Regions from separate parts of the Bacillus sp. URHA0034 genome, predicted to be linked through region 1. Evidence: a T-box and tRNA genes for the amino acid it is inferred to sense, from the RefSeq annotation. Region 1 holds a T-box; the other regions hold tRNA genes.
What was found. The T-box of region 1 lies ahead of serS (serine--tRNA ligase). A T-box ahead of a tRNA ligase gene usually reads a tRNA of that ligase, here a tRNA-Ser.
Positions count from the first base shown of each region.

Region 2: it encodes a tRNA-Ser, which carries the amino acid that the T-box ahead of serS (serine--tRNA ligase) is inferred to sense. The anticodon was not compared.
Region 3: it encodes a tRNA-Ser, which carries the amino acid that the T-box ahead of serS (serine--tRNA ligase) is inferred to sense. The anticodon was not compared.
Region 4: it encodes a tRNA-Ser, which carries the amino acid that the T-box ahead of serS (serine--tRNA ligase) is inferred to sense. The anticodon was not compared.

Region 1 is NZ_JBWCDK010000002.1:2,881,611-2,884,674, forward strand. Features, by position in the region: gene serS (serine--tRNA ligase) at 1-797, opposite strand, end outside; T-box leader at 1,102-1,320, opposite strand; partial or broken gene ACZ9EE_RS15965 (type 1 glutamine amidotransferase family protein) at 1,374-1,643, opposite strand; gene ACZ9EE_RS15970 (serine hydrolase) at 1,800-3,064, opposite strand, start outside.
Region 2 is NZ_JBWCDK010000002.1:2,329,927-2,332,990, reverse strand. Features, by position in the region: rRNA gene ACZ9EE_RS13315 (23S ribosomal RNA) at 1-909, shown strand, start outside; rRNA gene rrf (5S ribosomal RNA) at 993-1,108, shown strand; tRNA gene ACZ9EE_RS13305 (tRNA-Glu) at 1,150-1,224, shown strand; tRNA gene ACZ9EE_RS13300 (tRNA-Val) at 1,263-1,338, shown strand; tRNA gene ACZ9EE_RS13295 (tRNA-Arg) at 1,352-1,425, shown strand; tRNA gene ACZ9EE_RS13290 (tRNA-Pro) at 1,435-1,511, shown strand; tRNA gene ACZ9EE_RS13285 (tRNA-Met) at 1,535-1,611, shown strand; tRNA gene ACZ9EE_RS13280 (tRNA-Ser) at 1,623-1,715, shown strand; tRNA gene ACZ9EE_RS13275 (tRNA-Met) at 1,886-1,959, shown strand; tRNA gene ACZ9EE_RS13270 (tRNA-Ser) at 2,050-2,142, shown strand; tRNA gene ACZ9EE_RS13265 (tRNA-Met) at 2,319-2,392, shown strand; tRNA gene ACZ9EE_RS13260 (tRNA-Asp) at 2,397-2,473, shown strand; tRNA gene ACZ9EE_RS13255 (tRNA-His) at 2,515-2,590, shown strand; tRNA gene ACZ9EE_RS13250 (tRNA-Gln) at 2,608-2,682, shown strand; tRNA gene ACZ9EE_RS13245 (tRNA-Cys) at 2,690-2,763, shown strand; tRNA gene ACZ9EE_RS13240 (tRNA-Gly) at 2,775-2,848, shown strand; tRNA gene ACZ9EE_RS13235 (tRNA-Ile) at 2,853-2,926, shown strand.
Region 3 is NZ_JBWCDK010000002.1:4,259,549-4,262,612, reverse strand. Features, by position in the region: gene glgB (1,4-alpha-glucan branching protein GlgB) at 1-357, opposite strand, end outside; tRNA gene ACZ9EE_RS22435 (tRNA-Glu) at 986-1,057, opposite strand; tRNA gene ACZ9EE_RS22430 (tRNA-Ser) at 1,065-1,155, opposite strand; tRNA gene ACZ9EE_RS22425 (tRNA-Asn) at 1,167-1,241, opposite strand; tRNA gene ACZ9EE_RS22420 (tRNA-Ile) at 1,275-1,351, opposite strand; tRNA gene ACZ9EE_RS22415 (tRNA-Gly) at 1,358-1,431, opposite strand; tRNA gene ACZ9EE_RS22410 (tRNA-His) at 1,445-1,520, opposite strand; tRNA gene ACZ9EE_RS22405 (tRNA-Phe) at 1,552-1,627, opposite strand; tRNA gene ACZ9EE_RS22400 (tRNA-Asp) at 1,634-1,710, opposite strand; tRNA gene ACZ9EE_RS22395 (tRNA-Met) at 1,713-1,786, opposite strand; tRNA gene ACZ9EE_RS22390 (tRNA-Ser) at 1,990-2,082, opposite strand; tRNA gene ACZ9EE_RS22385 (tRNA-Ile) at 2,097-2,173, opposite strand; tRNA gene ACZ9EE_RS22380 (tRNA-Met) at 2,198-2,274, opposite strand; tRNA gene ACZ9EE_RS22375 (tRNA-Ala) at 2,290-2,365, opposite strand; tRNA gene ACZ9EE_RS22370 (tRNA-Pro) at 2,385-2,461, opposite strand; tRNA gene ACZ9EE_RS22365 (tRNA-Arg) at 2,470-2,546, opposite strand; tRNA gene ACZ9EE_RS22360 (tRNA-Leu) at 2,564-2,652, opposite strand; tRNA gene ACZ9EE_RS22355 (tRNA-Gly) at 2,661-2,732, opposite strand; tRNA gene ACZ9EE_RS22350 (tRNA-Leu) at 2,762-2,846, opposite strand; tRNA gene ACZ9EE_RS22345 (tRNA-Lys) at 2,879-2,954, opposite strand; tRNA gene ACZ9EE_RS22340 (tRNA-Thr) at 2,965-3,037, opposite strand; tRNA gene ACZ9EE_RS22335 (tRNA-Val) at 3,057-3,064, opposite strand, start outside.
Region 4 is NZ_JBWCDK010000002.1:2,651,695-2,654,758, forward strand. Features, by position in the region: rRNA gene ACZ9EE_RS14675 (16S ribosomal RNA) at 1-424, opposite strand, end outside; tRNA gene ACZ9EE_RS14680 (tRNA-Gly) at 523-596, opposite strand; tRNA gene ACZ9EE_RS14685 (tRNA-Pro) at 614-690, opposite strand; tRNA gene ACZ9EE_RS14690 (tRNA-Arg) at 697-773, opposite strand; tRNA gene ACZ9EE_RS14695 (tRNA-Leu) at 834-919, opposite strand; tRNA gene ACZ9EE_RS14700 (tRNA-Leu) at 981-1,065, opposite strand; tRNA gene ACZ9EE_RS14705 (tRNA-Lys) at 1,080-1,155, opposite strand; tRNA gene ACZ9EE_RS14710 (tRNA-Gln) at 1,274-1,348, opposite strand; tRNA gene ACZ9EE_RS14715 (tRNA-Glu) at 1,406-1,477, opposite strand; tRNA gene ACZ9EE_RS14720 (tRNA-Ser) at 1,493-1,583, opposite strand; tRNA gene ACZ9EE_RS14725 (tRNA-Asn) at 1,591-1,665, opposite strand; gene ACZ9EE_RS14730 (SprT family protein) at 1,785-2,255, opposite strand; gene cmpA (cortex morphogenetic protein CmpA) at 2,355-2,468, shown strand; gene ACZ9EE_RS14740 (Tex family protein) at 2,547-3,064, opposite strand, start outside.

The sequences.
Region 1 (3,064 bases):
CCTGCTTCAGATCGGAAACAAGCACTATAAGCAGCAAAACGAATTGGAAGGTCTTCACCGCTTAAAATTTCATCACGGTGGTAGTTTGTGACTGGCACCTCAGCGGTAGGAATGAGGAAATAATCTTCATTTTCAATTAAGAAGGCATCTTCTTCAAACTTTGGCAGCTGCCCTGTTCCTGTCATACTTGTTCGATTGACTAGGTAAGGAGGTAATATTTCTGTGTAGCCATGCTCATCCACATGAAGGTCTAACATGAAGCTGATTAAGGCCCTTTCTAAGCGGGCTCCAAGTCCCTTATAAAAGACAAAGCGGCTTCCGGTAACCTTTCCTGCCCGCTCGAAATCAAGGATCCCTAGTTCGTCTGCAACGTCCCAGTGCGGCTTTGCTTCAAAATCAAATTCACGGACTTGGCCCCATTTTCTGATTTCAACATTATCATCCTCTGTTTCTCCGATTGGAACACTTTCATGTGGAATATTTGGAATACTTAGTAGTAATAGCTCTAATGTCTCTTCGACACCGCGCAGTTCCTCGTCTAAGACTTTTATTTGATCGCCAACTTCACGCATCTCCGTAATTAAATGATCGGCATCCTTTTTTTCGCGCTTTAGTGCGGCCACTTGCTGTGAAACTTCATTTTTTCGGCTCTTTAATTTTTCTGTTTCAACGATTAGTTCGCGTCTTTTTACATCCAGATCCTCAAACCGGCCTAAATCCGTTAAATCTTCCCCCCGGTACTGAAGCTTTTCTTTTACTTCAGCAAAGTTTGCTCTTAATACTTTGATATCTAACATCTGTTGACACTCCTTTTATTAATTTAAAAACTATCCGACTCCCGACCCTATCCGCTAATGGGACCCGCTAATTGGTGATATCACTTTAAAATAAGGCTCTGTTAAATATCGCTGTTGATTTCCGCTCCAGGCTCTCGCTTTCCGCGGGCGTGCCGGGGAGCCTCCTCGGCGCTGAAAGCGCCTGTGGGGTCTCCCCTGCCCCGTACTCCCGCAGGAGTCGAGCGCTTTCCGCTCCAATCAACAGAGTATAAAAAACAACAATATCGTTTAACAGAGCCTAAAATAAAAAAACTCCCGCCCCAAAAACAGGGACGAGAGTTAGTCGCGATACCACCCTGGTTGACAGCATAGGCTGCCCACCTCGAAAAACTGTAACGGTTTTTACCGAAAGTACTTACTAACCAAACAGGCGTTCCATACCTTGCTCGAGGAGGGATTCGCAAGGATCACACACCGGTTTACACCAGACACCGGCTCTCTTTAGTGTGAGGTTCTTGTTACTAGTTCCTCTCATTGCTTTTTTCATTATTGATTTGTTTTATAATTTACTATAATTATGAACCAAATGCAACCGAATTAAACAAATTGTTTGGCTTTTGCTTCCTTCACCATTTCGACAAAGTAGGCTGTAATGGCATGGTTTTCGGTTTATTCCAGATGGAATGAACAGCCAAGAAATTGTCCTTCCCGCGCGGCGACGATGCGGTCATTATGCTTGGGCAAAATTTCAACATTCTCTCCCGCCTCAACGATGTGCGGCACACGGATGAACACAGCAGGAAAACGATCTGCTACACCATTGATCGTGAGGTCGGCCTCGAAGCTATTGACTTGTCTGCCAAATGAGATGTGTTGCCGGGTAGGATAAGGGTTTGAATTTTTGAGCTATGGTTTAATGGCATTAAAGCAACAAAAGAGGATTCCTGTCAAGACAAGAATCCTTCTTATAATGATTACCTTGTAGTAGTCTAGTTCAAGCATTTAGACGTTACGCTTTTCTAATTAAAACCAACCTTTTATAGTTGTCCCGATTCCATGAAATACATCCCCAAAGAAATTACCTATGCCTCGCATCATTAAGACAAACCAGTTGGCTTTTTCAACATCCTGAGCAGCCACAACATCTGCTTGTGCTTTCTTCTGTCCCTCAGCAGTTAAGAAGCTAACCTTTTCATTATTCTTTGGTTTTAAGGTCACATAACCGATCTTTTCTCCTTTTTTAATCGGTGCAATCAATTCACCCTTTTTGTTAACCTCATTTTTATCTAAAACAAGAACCGGTTGATAGTTTTTCTCTTCACCATTTAGAACAGTCATATTAATCGCTGATTTGGTGTAAATCTTTACTTGATCCTCTTTACCTTTAAGGACTGGTAATGTTTTCTGCCCTTTTACTTGGTAGTGCTTTGGAACAAGTTTGACATTCGTATAATTACTAAATGCATAATCCAACATTTTTCTAGTTTCTTCAAAGCGTGCTTTATATCCACCTTGTTGCCCAGAGCCATCCTTTGCATTTTGCACGACAGTAATAAATCGTTTTCCATCACGGCTCGCTGTTCCGGTAAAGCAATAGCCTGCAAAATCAGTTGTCCCTGTTTTAAGCCCGTCCATCCCCTGGTAACCATAATCTAGTGATGGAAGCATCCAGTTCCAGTTAATCATATTAATTTGATCCGTTGTTCCTTCACGAAAGACCTTTTTCGGTGTGCTGGCTGTCTTTAATACATCAGGAAAATCATTAATTAAATGAAAAGCTAATGTTGCAACTGCGCGGGATGACATTACATTTTCATCCTCAGAACCTGTTCCTTTTGGGTGCAAACCTTTGTAGTCACGATTATTTAAACCTGTTGAGTTAACAAATTTATAATCCTTTAAGCCTAGTTCTTTCGCTTTTTCATTCATCATTTTTATAAAGTTTGTTTCTGAACCACCGATAATTTCTGCAATCGCGATGGTGGCAGCGTTGGCAGAGTATATCGCCATTGCTTCATATAATTCTCGCACTTTATAGGTGCCATCTGCCCGTAATGGTACATTTGAAAGATCGCGGCGCTGAGAGATTTTATAGACAAGATCACTTACCCTATACTCTTGGTCCCATTTCACTTTTCCCTTTTTTACTGAATCCAGTAAGATATATTCAGTCATCATTTTCGTCATACTAGCAATTCCTAGTAGACTATCAGCATTTTTTTCATATAAAACTTTACCTGTTTTTCCATCTACTAAAATGGCTCCATCTGCATTCACATTTAAAGCTG
Region 2 (3,064 bases), 550 kb from region 1:
GTCTCAACGAGAGACTCGGTGAAATTATAGTACCTGTGAAGATGCAGGTTACCCGCGACAGGACGGAAAGACCCCGTGGAGCTTTACTGTAGCCTGATATTGAATTTTGGTACAGCTTGTACAGGATAGGTAGGAGCCTGAGAAGCCGGAGCGCCAGCTTCGGTGGAGGCGTCGGTGGGATACTACCCTGGCTGTATTGAAATTCTAACCCACACCCCTGATCGGGGTGGGAGACAGTGTCAGGTGGGCAGTTTGACTGGGGCGGTCGCCTCCTAAAGAGTAACGGAGGCGCCCAAAGGTTCCCTCAGAATGGTTGGAAATCATTCGTAGAGTGTAAAGGCACAAGGGAGCTTGACTGCGAGACCTACAAGTCGAGCAGGGACGAAAGTCGGGCTTAGTGATCCGGTGGTTCCGCATGGAAGGGCCATCGCTCAACGGATAAAAGCTACCCCGGGGATAACAGGCTTATCTCCCCCAAGAGTCCACATCGACGGGGAGGTTTGGCACCTCGATGTCGGCTCATCGCATCCTGGGGCTGTAGTCGGTCCCAAGGGTTGGGCTGTTCGCCCATTAAAGCGGTACGCGAGCTGGGTTCAGAACGTCGTGAGACAGTTCGGTCCCTATCCGTCGTGGGCGCAGGAAATTTGAGAGGAGCTGTCCTTAGTACGAGAGGACCGGGATGGACGCACCGCTGGTGTACCAGTTGTCTTGCCAAAGGCATCGCTGGGTAGCTATGTGCGGACGGGATAAGTGCTGAAAGCATCTAAGCATGAAGCCCCCCTCAAGATGAGATTTCCCATAGCGTCAAGCTAGTAAGATCCCTGAAAGATGATCAGGTTGATAGGTCAGAGGTGGAAGCGTGGCGACATGTGGAGCTGACTGATACTAATCGATCGAGGACTTAACCATAGTCTAAAGCGAATAAACTCGTTTTTACCAAATTTCTTCTATATTATCTAGTTTTGAGAGAACGATCTCTCTAATTTCATAAGTCTGGTAATTAAGGCGAGAAGGTCACACCCGTTCCCATACCGAACACGGAAGTTAAGCTTCTCAGCGCCGATGGTAGTTGGGACTTTGTCCCTGTGAGAGTAGGACGTTGCCAGGCTTCGCCCCTTTGGGGCTATTATTTTGCCAATTTTAGTATTTGGCCCCTTGGTCAAGCGGTTAAGACACCGCCCTTTCACGGCGGTAACACGGGTTCGAATCCCGTAGGGGTCACCAAGATTTTTCGTAATATTGAAAAAAACTTACATTAATTCGGAGGATTAGCTCAGCTGGGAGAGCATCTGCCTTACAAGCAGAGGGTCGGCGGTTCGATCCCGTCATCCTCCACCATTTAGTTTATTTTGCGCCCGTAGCTCAATTGGATAGAGCGTCTGACTACGGATCAGAAGGTTATGGGTTCGACTCCTTTCGGGCGCGCTTATTTTACGGGAAGTAGCTCAGCTTGGTAGAGCACTTGGTTTGGGACCAAGGGGTCGCAGGTTCGAATCCTGTCTTCCCGACCAGTCGCAGGTTGAAATTTAATTATGGCGGTGTAGCTCAGCTGGCTAGAGCGTACGGTTCATACCCGTAAGGTCGGGGGTTCGATCCCCTCCGCCGCTACCATATTTTTTTACGGAGGAATACCCAAGTCTGGCTGAAGGGATCGGTCTTGAAAACCGACAGGCGGGTCAAACCGCGCGGGGGTTCGAATCCCTCTTCCTCCTCCATATTTACTTGATTTGATATTTCTATTATCGCGGGGTGGAGCAACGAGCGTTGCTTCAAGGAATAAACTGCGAGTTGTACCCATCGAGCTGCTGCTTGAATAGGCATTCTGAGATGGGGACAGTCAGTAACAAAACATGGAGCATTTTCCAAACTTTATAATTTCTATTATCGCGGGGTGGAGCAGTCTGGTAGCTCGTCGGGCTCATAACCCGAAGGTCGTAGGTTCAAATCCTGCCCCCGCAATTTGGTCCGGTAGTTCAGTTGGTTAGAATGCCTGCATGTCACGCAGGAGGTTGGGGGTTCATCCCCTCCGCAGCTACCATATTTTTTTACGGAGGAATACCCAAGTCTGGCTGAAGGGATCGGTCTTGAAAACCGACAGGCGGGTCAAACCGCGCGGGGGTTCGAATCCCTCTTCCTCCTCCATATTTACTTAACTTTATATTTTTATCTTTTATTATCGCGGGGTGGAGCAACGAGCGTTGCTTCGAGAATAAACTGCGAGTTGTACCCATCGAGCTGCTGCTTGAATAGGCATTCTGAGATGGGGACAGTCAGTAACAAAACATGGAGCATTTTCCAAACTTTATAATTTCTATTATCGCGGGGTGGAGCAGTCTGGTAGCTCGTCGGGCTCATAACCCGAAGGTCGTAGGTTCAAATCCTGCCCCCGCAATTTTGGTCCGGTAGTTCAGTTGGTTAGAATGCCTGCCTGTCACGCAGGAGGTCGCGGGTTCGAGTCCCGTCCGGACCGCCATTTTTTTACTAGTAGCTTGACTACTATTGATATATATTTCGGCGATTGTGGCGAAGTGGTTAACGCACCTGATTGTGGTTCAGGCATTCGTGGGTTCGATTCCCATCAGTCGCCCCATTTTCTTTTTAAACTATTGGGCTATAGCCAAGCGGTAAGGCATCGCACTTTGACTGCGACATGCGTTGGTTCGAATCCAGCTAGCCCAGCCATTTTTAAGGCAGCATAGCCAAGTGGTAAGGCCGAGGTCTGCAAAACCTCTATCCCCGGTTCAAATCCGGGTGTTGCCTCCAAAATTTATATTGCGGGTGTAGTTTACTGGTAAAACCTCAGCCTTCCAAGCTGATGTAGTGGGTTCGATTCCCATCACCCGCTCCAATATGGGCCTATAGCTCAGCTGGTTAGAGCGCACGCCTGATAAGCGTGAGGTCGATGGTTCGAGTCCATTTAGGCCCACTAAAAAACCTGATTTCCAAATGGAAATCAGGTTTTTTTCGCGTGAAGGAATAGCTGTTTCATGAGGACAAAGAGAGAAGGATTTAAGCTAGATATGTCCGCATGAGCGTCCATGAGGACAAAAAGAGGAAGATTTAA
Region 3 (3,064 bases), 1.4 Mb from region 1:
GGTGTGGGGCCTTAATTCTGAATAAAATGCAAACGGGTCAGCCTTAAGGAGCTTTTCACCTGAAGATGTTATAATCTCGTACTTATAAATACAGCCTTCTAAATTTTGATTAAGGACAATGATCCAAACGCCCTCATCATTTACCTTTTGCAATTCATATCCTTCACCATTCCAGTTGTTAAAATTTCCCGCGAGCCTAACCTTAGCGGCATTAGGAGCCCAAACGCAAAATCGTGTATGTACCTTATCGGAATTCTTAAAGATATGAGCGCCAAAAAGCTGATGACTCTGGAAGAAGCTGCCTTCATGAAATAAGTGCAGCTGATAATCTGTCGGATATAGTGTGTTCACCGTCATGGCTCTCCTCATCTCACTGAAAATATGTATTTCTTTGACCAATTATAATTGCAAATGGCCCAGATGCCTTGTAAAACTTTTTTATCTTTTTTGACAATAACTGAGTAATTCAGCCACTAAGTTACAATACCCAACATCATACGACACTAAACCACAAATTTTCCTACATCATTCGACAAATATCTAGTATCTTTTTTTGAATATTTCTATGTAATTAACTGTGAAAAGCTATTTTTTCAATAATAAAAATTGTAGTAAACATTTTAAGTAAAATGTAGTAAATGTAAACGGTATCAATGTTTCCTAAAATGATGGGGTTTAAATAAAGTTATATTAAAATAATGAATAGAGTGTATAAATTGCAGACGAAAGGCAGCAAAGCCGGACCAAAGTAGGGTGAATTTTAGTACAAAGGGACCATTATTTCTTGAGAAAGAAAAAAGTGCACCAGGTATTTATTGTAGGAGTAAATTAAGAACATAGCAGGTCATATTGATGTAGGATCTGATAAAAGGTGTACGTTAATAGAGGTTGATTAACAGGAGTGGAATTGAAATAGGCAGGACTCACCTAAATATAAAATAAGCGCACAAAAAAACTGATAACGATTGTTATCAGTTTTTTTGTATGACCCCTACGGGATTCGAACCCGTGTTACCGCCGTGAAAGGGCGGTGTCTTAACCGCTTGACCAAGGGGCCGTTCTTATGGCGGAGAAGGAGGGATTTGAACCCTCGCGCCGGTTACCCGACCTACACCCTTAGCAGGGGCGCCTCTTCAGCCTCTTGAGTACTTCCCCATAAAATAAAATGGCTCCGCAGGTAGGACTCGAACCTACGACCGATCGGTTAACAGCCGATAGCTCTACCACTGAGCTACTGCGGAACAATAAAAATTATTTTGTTTTGCAAAAAACTATGGTGGGCCTAAATGGACTCGAACCATCGACCTCACGCTTATCAGGCGTGCGCTCTAACCAGCTGAGCTATAGGCCCACATGTTGGAGCGGGTGATGGGAATCGAACCCACTACATCAGCTTGGAAGGCTGAGGTTTTACCAGTAAACTACACCCGCAAATTGTTTTAAATGGGGCGGCTGATGGGAATCGAACCCACGAATGCCTGAACCACAATCAGGTGCGTTAACCACTTCGCCACAGCCGCCATAAATTATTATATTTATTTATCAAAAAAATGGTGGCTCAGGACGGAATCGAACCGCCGACACAAGGATTTTCAGTCCTTTGCTCTACCGACTGAGCTACTGAGCCAACATATGGCGGTCTGGACGGGACTCGAACCCGCGACCTCCTGCGTGACAGGCAGGCATTCTAACCAACTGAACTACCAGACCAATTGCGGGGACAGGATTTGAACCTGCGACCTTCGGGTTATGAGCCCGACGAGCTACCGGACTGCTCCACCCCGCGATAGTAAAAAGTATTAAGTTTGGAGTATGCTCCATGTTTTGTTACTGACTGTCCCCATCTCAGAAAGCTTAATCAAGCAGCAGCTCGATGGGTACAACTCGCAGATTATTCATTGTAGCAACGCTCGTTGCTCCACCCCGCGATAGTAAAAAGTTTTTAATTTTTGAGCAGGCCCATAGTAACTTATAATAATAAGAATGGTATGGAGGAGGAAGAGGGATTCGAACCCCCGCGCGGTTTGACCCGCCTGTCGGTTTTCAAGACCGATCCCTTCAGCCGAACTTGGGTATTCCTCCGAATTTTAAACTACTGGTGGACCTTGTAGGACTCGAACCTACGACCGGACGGTTATGAGCCGTCTGCTCTAACCAGCTGAGCTAAAGGTCCAAGTAATAGTATTTAAATAATAGTTGGTAGCGGCGGAGGGGATCGAACCCCCGACCTTACGGGTATGAACCGTACGCTCTAGCCAGCTGAGCTACACCGCCATCATCTAATCAAATTGGTGGAGTCTAGGGGGATCGAACCCCTGACCTCCTGCGTGCAAAGCAGGCGCTCTCCCAGCTGAGCTAAGACCCCATTATAGTTAAGAAGTTCATGGTCGGGAAGACAGGATTCGAACCTGCGACCCCTTGGTCCCAAACCAAGTGCTCTACCAAGCTGAGCTACTTCCCGATAAATAATGGCGCGCCCGAAAGGAGTCGAACCCATAACCTTCTGATCCGTAGTCAGACGCTCTATCCAATTGAGCTACGGGCGCATTATTCATTTCTTAAATGGTGCCGAGGACCGGAATCGAACCGGTACGGTAGTCACCTACCGCAGGATTTTAAGTCCTGTGCGTCTGCCAGTTCCGCCACCCCGGCAACATGAGAGCGGAAGACGGGATTCGAACCCGCGACCCCCACCTTGGCAAGGTGGTGTTCTACCACTGAACTACTTCCGCATATATGTTGAGTTGTTTTAATTTCAAAATGGTGCGGGTGAAGGGAGTCGAACCCCCACGCCTTGCGGCGCCAGATCCTAAGTCTGGTGCGTCTGCCAATTCCGCCACACCCGCAATATTGAAAGCTTATTTCTATCGTAAAACTATGGTGAGCCATGAAGGACTCGAACCTTCGACCCTCTGATTAAAAGTCAGATGCTCTACCAACTGAGCTAATGGCTCGTACTAAAGGTGCCGGCGAGAGGACTTGAACCCCCAACCTACTGATTACAAGTCAGTTGCTCTACCAATTGAGCTACCCCGGCGTAAAGAAAGAAATAATTATGGTGGAG
Region 4 (3,064 bases), 230 kb from region 1:
GCCTTCATCGCTCACGCGGCGTTGCTCCATCAGACTTTCGTCCATTGTGGAAGATTCCCTACTGCTGCCTCCCGTAGGAGTCTGGGCCGTGTCTCAGTCCCAGTGTGGCCGATCACCCTCTCAGGTCGGCTACGCATCGTCGCCTTGGTGAGCCGTTACCTCACCAACTAGCTAATGCGCCGCGGGCCCATCTGTAAGTGTCAGCCGAAACCGACTTTCAGCTTTCCCTCATGAGAGGAAAAGGATTATCCGGTATTAGCACCGGTTTCCCGGTGTTATCCCAGTCTTACAGGCAGGTTGCCCACGTGTTACTCACCCGTCCGCCGCTAACCAACAGGAGCAAGCTCCTATTGATTCGCTCGACTTGCATGTATTAGGCACGCCGCCAGCGTTCGTCCTGAGCCAGGATCAAACTCTCCAAGAAAGTTGATTAGCTCATTTTGTTACGTTGGCTTCATTTCGTAAGAAATGAATATTATTGTTTGTTGACGTTTTTGTTTGTTTAGTTTTCAAAGAACAATTTGGAGCGGGTGATGGGAATCGAACCCACTACATCAGCTTGGAAGGCTGAGGTTTTACCAGTAAACTACACCCGCATAATATGAATTTTGAATGGTCGGGAAGACAGGATTCGAACCTGCGACCCCTTGGTCCCAAACCAAGTGCTCTACCAAGCTGAGCTACTTCCCGTATATATGGCGCGCCCGAAAGGAGTCGAACCCATAACCTTCTGATCCGTAGTCAGACGCTCTATCCAATTGAGCTACGGGCGCATTTTGTTAAGCAACTTTTAAAGTATAACAAATCCAATTGAGATTGTCAATAACTTTTTTTGGTGCGGCCGAGAGGACTTGAACCTCCACGGGGTTGCCCCCACTAGGCCCTCAACCTAGCGCGTCTGCCATTCCGCCACGACCGCATTTATTTAGCGACAGAATCAATAATAACATCTAACTCCATCTATTTCAAGAGGAAATTAATGGTGCGGGTGAAGGGAGTCGAACCCCCACGCCTTGCGGCGCCAGATCCTAAGTCTGGTGCGTCTGCCAATTCCGCCACACCCGCATATGATAATCGAATGGTGAGCCATGAAGGACTCGAACCTTCGACCCTCTGATTAAAAGTCAGATGCTCTACCAACTGAGCTAATGGCTCATTCTAAGATGATTTCCTAAAACTGATTTGTGGTAGATCAAACGCCCTCTTCTTCGCAGACTCGCTCGTTGCTCTACCGACTGAGCTACTGGCTCATTCTAAGATAAAAAATCACAAATGGCTGGGCTAGCTGGATTCGAACCAACGCATGTCGCAGTCAAAGTGCGATGCCTTACCGCTTGGCTATAGCCCAATAAGGTTTTAAAATTTAAGAAACAGGAAATGAAACAGAGTCACTCCCCGTCCCTGATGACCCCTACGGGATTCGAACCCGTGTTACCGCCGTGAAAGGGCGGTGTCTTAACCGCTTGACCAAGGGGCCGAAACAAAAAATATATGGCGGAGAAGGAGGGATTTGAACCCTCGCGCCGGTCACCCGACCTACACCCTTAGCAGGGGCGCCTCTTCAGCCTCTTGAGTACTTCCCCATATAAATGGCTCCGCAGGTAGGACTCGAACCTACGACCGATCGGTTAACAGCCGATAGCTCTACCACTGAGCTACTGCGGAATAGTCAACATTATCTTTTCAATAAGGCATTTGCCCTATCGACTCTTTACATTATAAAGACCTATAACTATAAAGTCAATATTATTTTACATAAAGATTTTAACCATATTATCACAGAATTATAATTGAATTTCTTTAACTTTTAACAATTTCCCTCTGCACTTCCCACATACGTACTTTGAAGTATTAATACTTCTTTTTCTTTGATACGTAAGCTGACAGTTTGAGCATTGATAAATTAGTACTTTTTTTGCTGTTTGTTTTGCCTTCCTTTCAGGCAGCTGATTGCAAAATCGGGGTCCTCCTACCTTTTTTAATAAAAGCTTAAAATCTTGGTCCTTGTGCTGATATCCTCTGCCTTCAAGATGGAGGTGATAATGGCAGAGCTCGTGCTTGATGATACCAATTAACTCCTTTTCACCAAGCTGTTCTAGATACTTTTTATTAATTTCAATATTATGAGTGCCTAAAAGATATCTTCCCCCGGTTGATCGTAACCTCGGATTAAACAATGCCATATGTTTAAACGGTTTACTAAAGAAATCAAGAGATATCTTTTCTACTAATAATTGCAGTTCCCGCTGCTCCATTTTTACAGTTCCCCACTTTCCAGCGAACATGACAACCTATTATAGCATATATTGTATATACCTTTAATGAATGATGTACTTTTCGGGAGGTTTTACACTATGCCAACTTGGTTACAAAACCAAATGAAAAGGGCTTTCTATGAGAAGGACCGCTATCAGATTAAGCTGCTAAACCAGTGCTGGTTTTTTTACAGAAAAAAACACTGCTCCTAAAAGCAGTGTTCCTCTAATTACGGCGCCTCTAGTCCCCGAGCCTCTCTCGGGGCCAAAGGCGCTTTCCCTATCTTAATCTTAAGATGGCGGCAGCATGGTTAAAGCAACTCGGCCCTTTTTCATATCAACAGAGTCCACCCATACCGTAACAACATCACCTACTGAAACAATGTCCAAAGGATGTTTTACAAACCGATTGCTGAGCTTAGAAATATGAACAAGCCCATCCTGTTTAACACCGATATCAACAAAAGCACCAAAGTCGACAACATTACGAACTGTCCCTTGAAGCTCCATTCCCGCTTTCAGGTCTTCTAGTTTTAAGACATCCTTTTTCAGAAGCGGACGGGGTAAATCATCACGTGGATCTCGTTCTGGTCTTACTAAGGCATCAATAATATCCTTTAGGGTTAACTCACCTACGGATAGTTCTTCAGAAACCGCCTTTAAATCAAGACCATTTAGTGCGGTTTTTAACTTTTCTGAACCTAAGTCCTTTGCTGTCAAACCTAAACTAGTTAACAGCTTTTTAACTTCATCATAGTTTTCAGGATGAATTCCAGTCCGATCAAGTGGTTGTTTACCATCTAGCACAC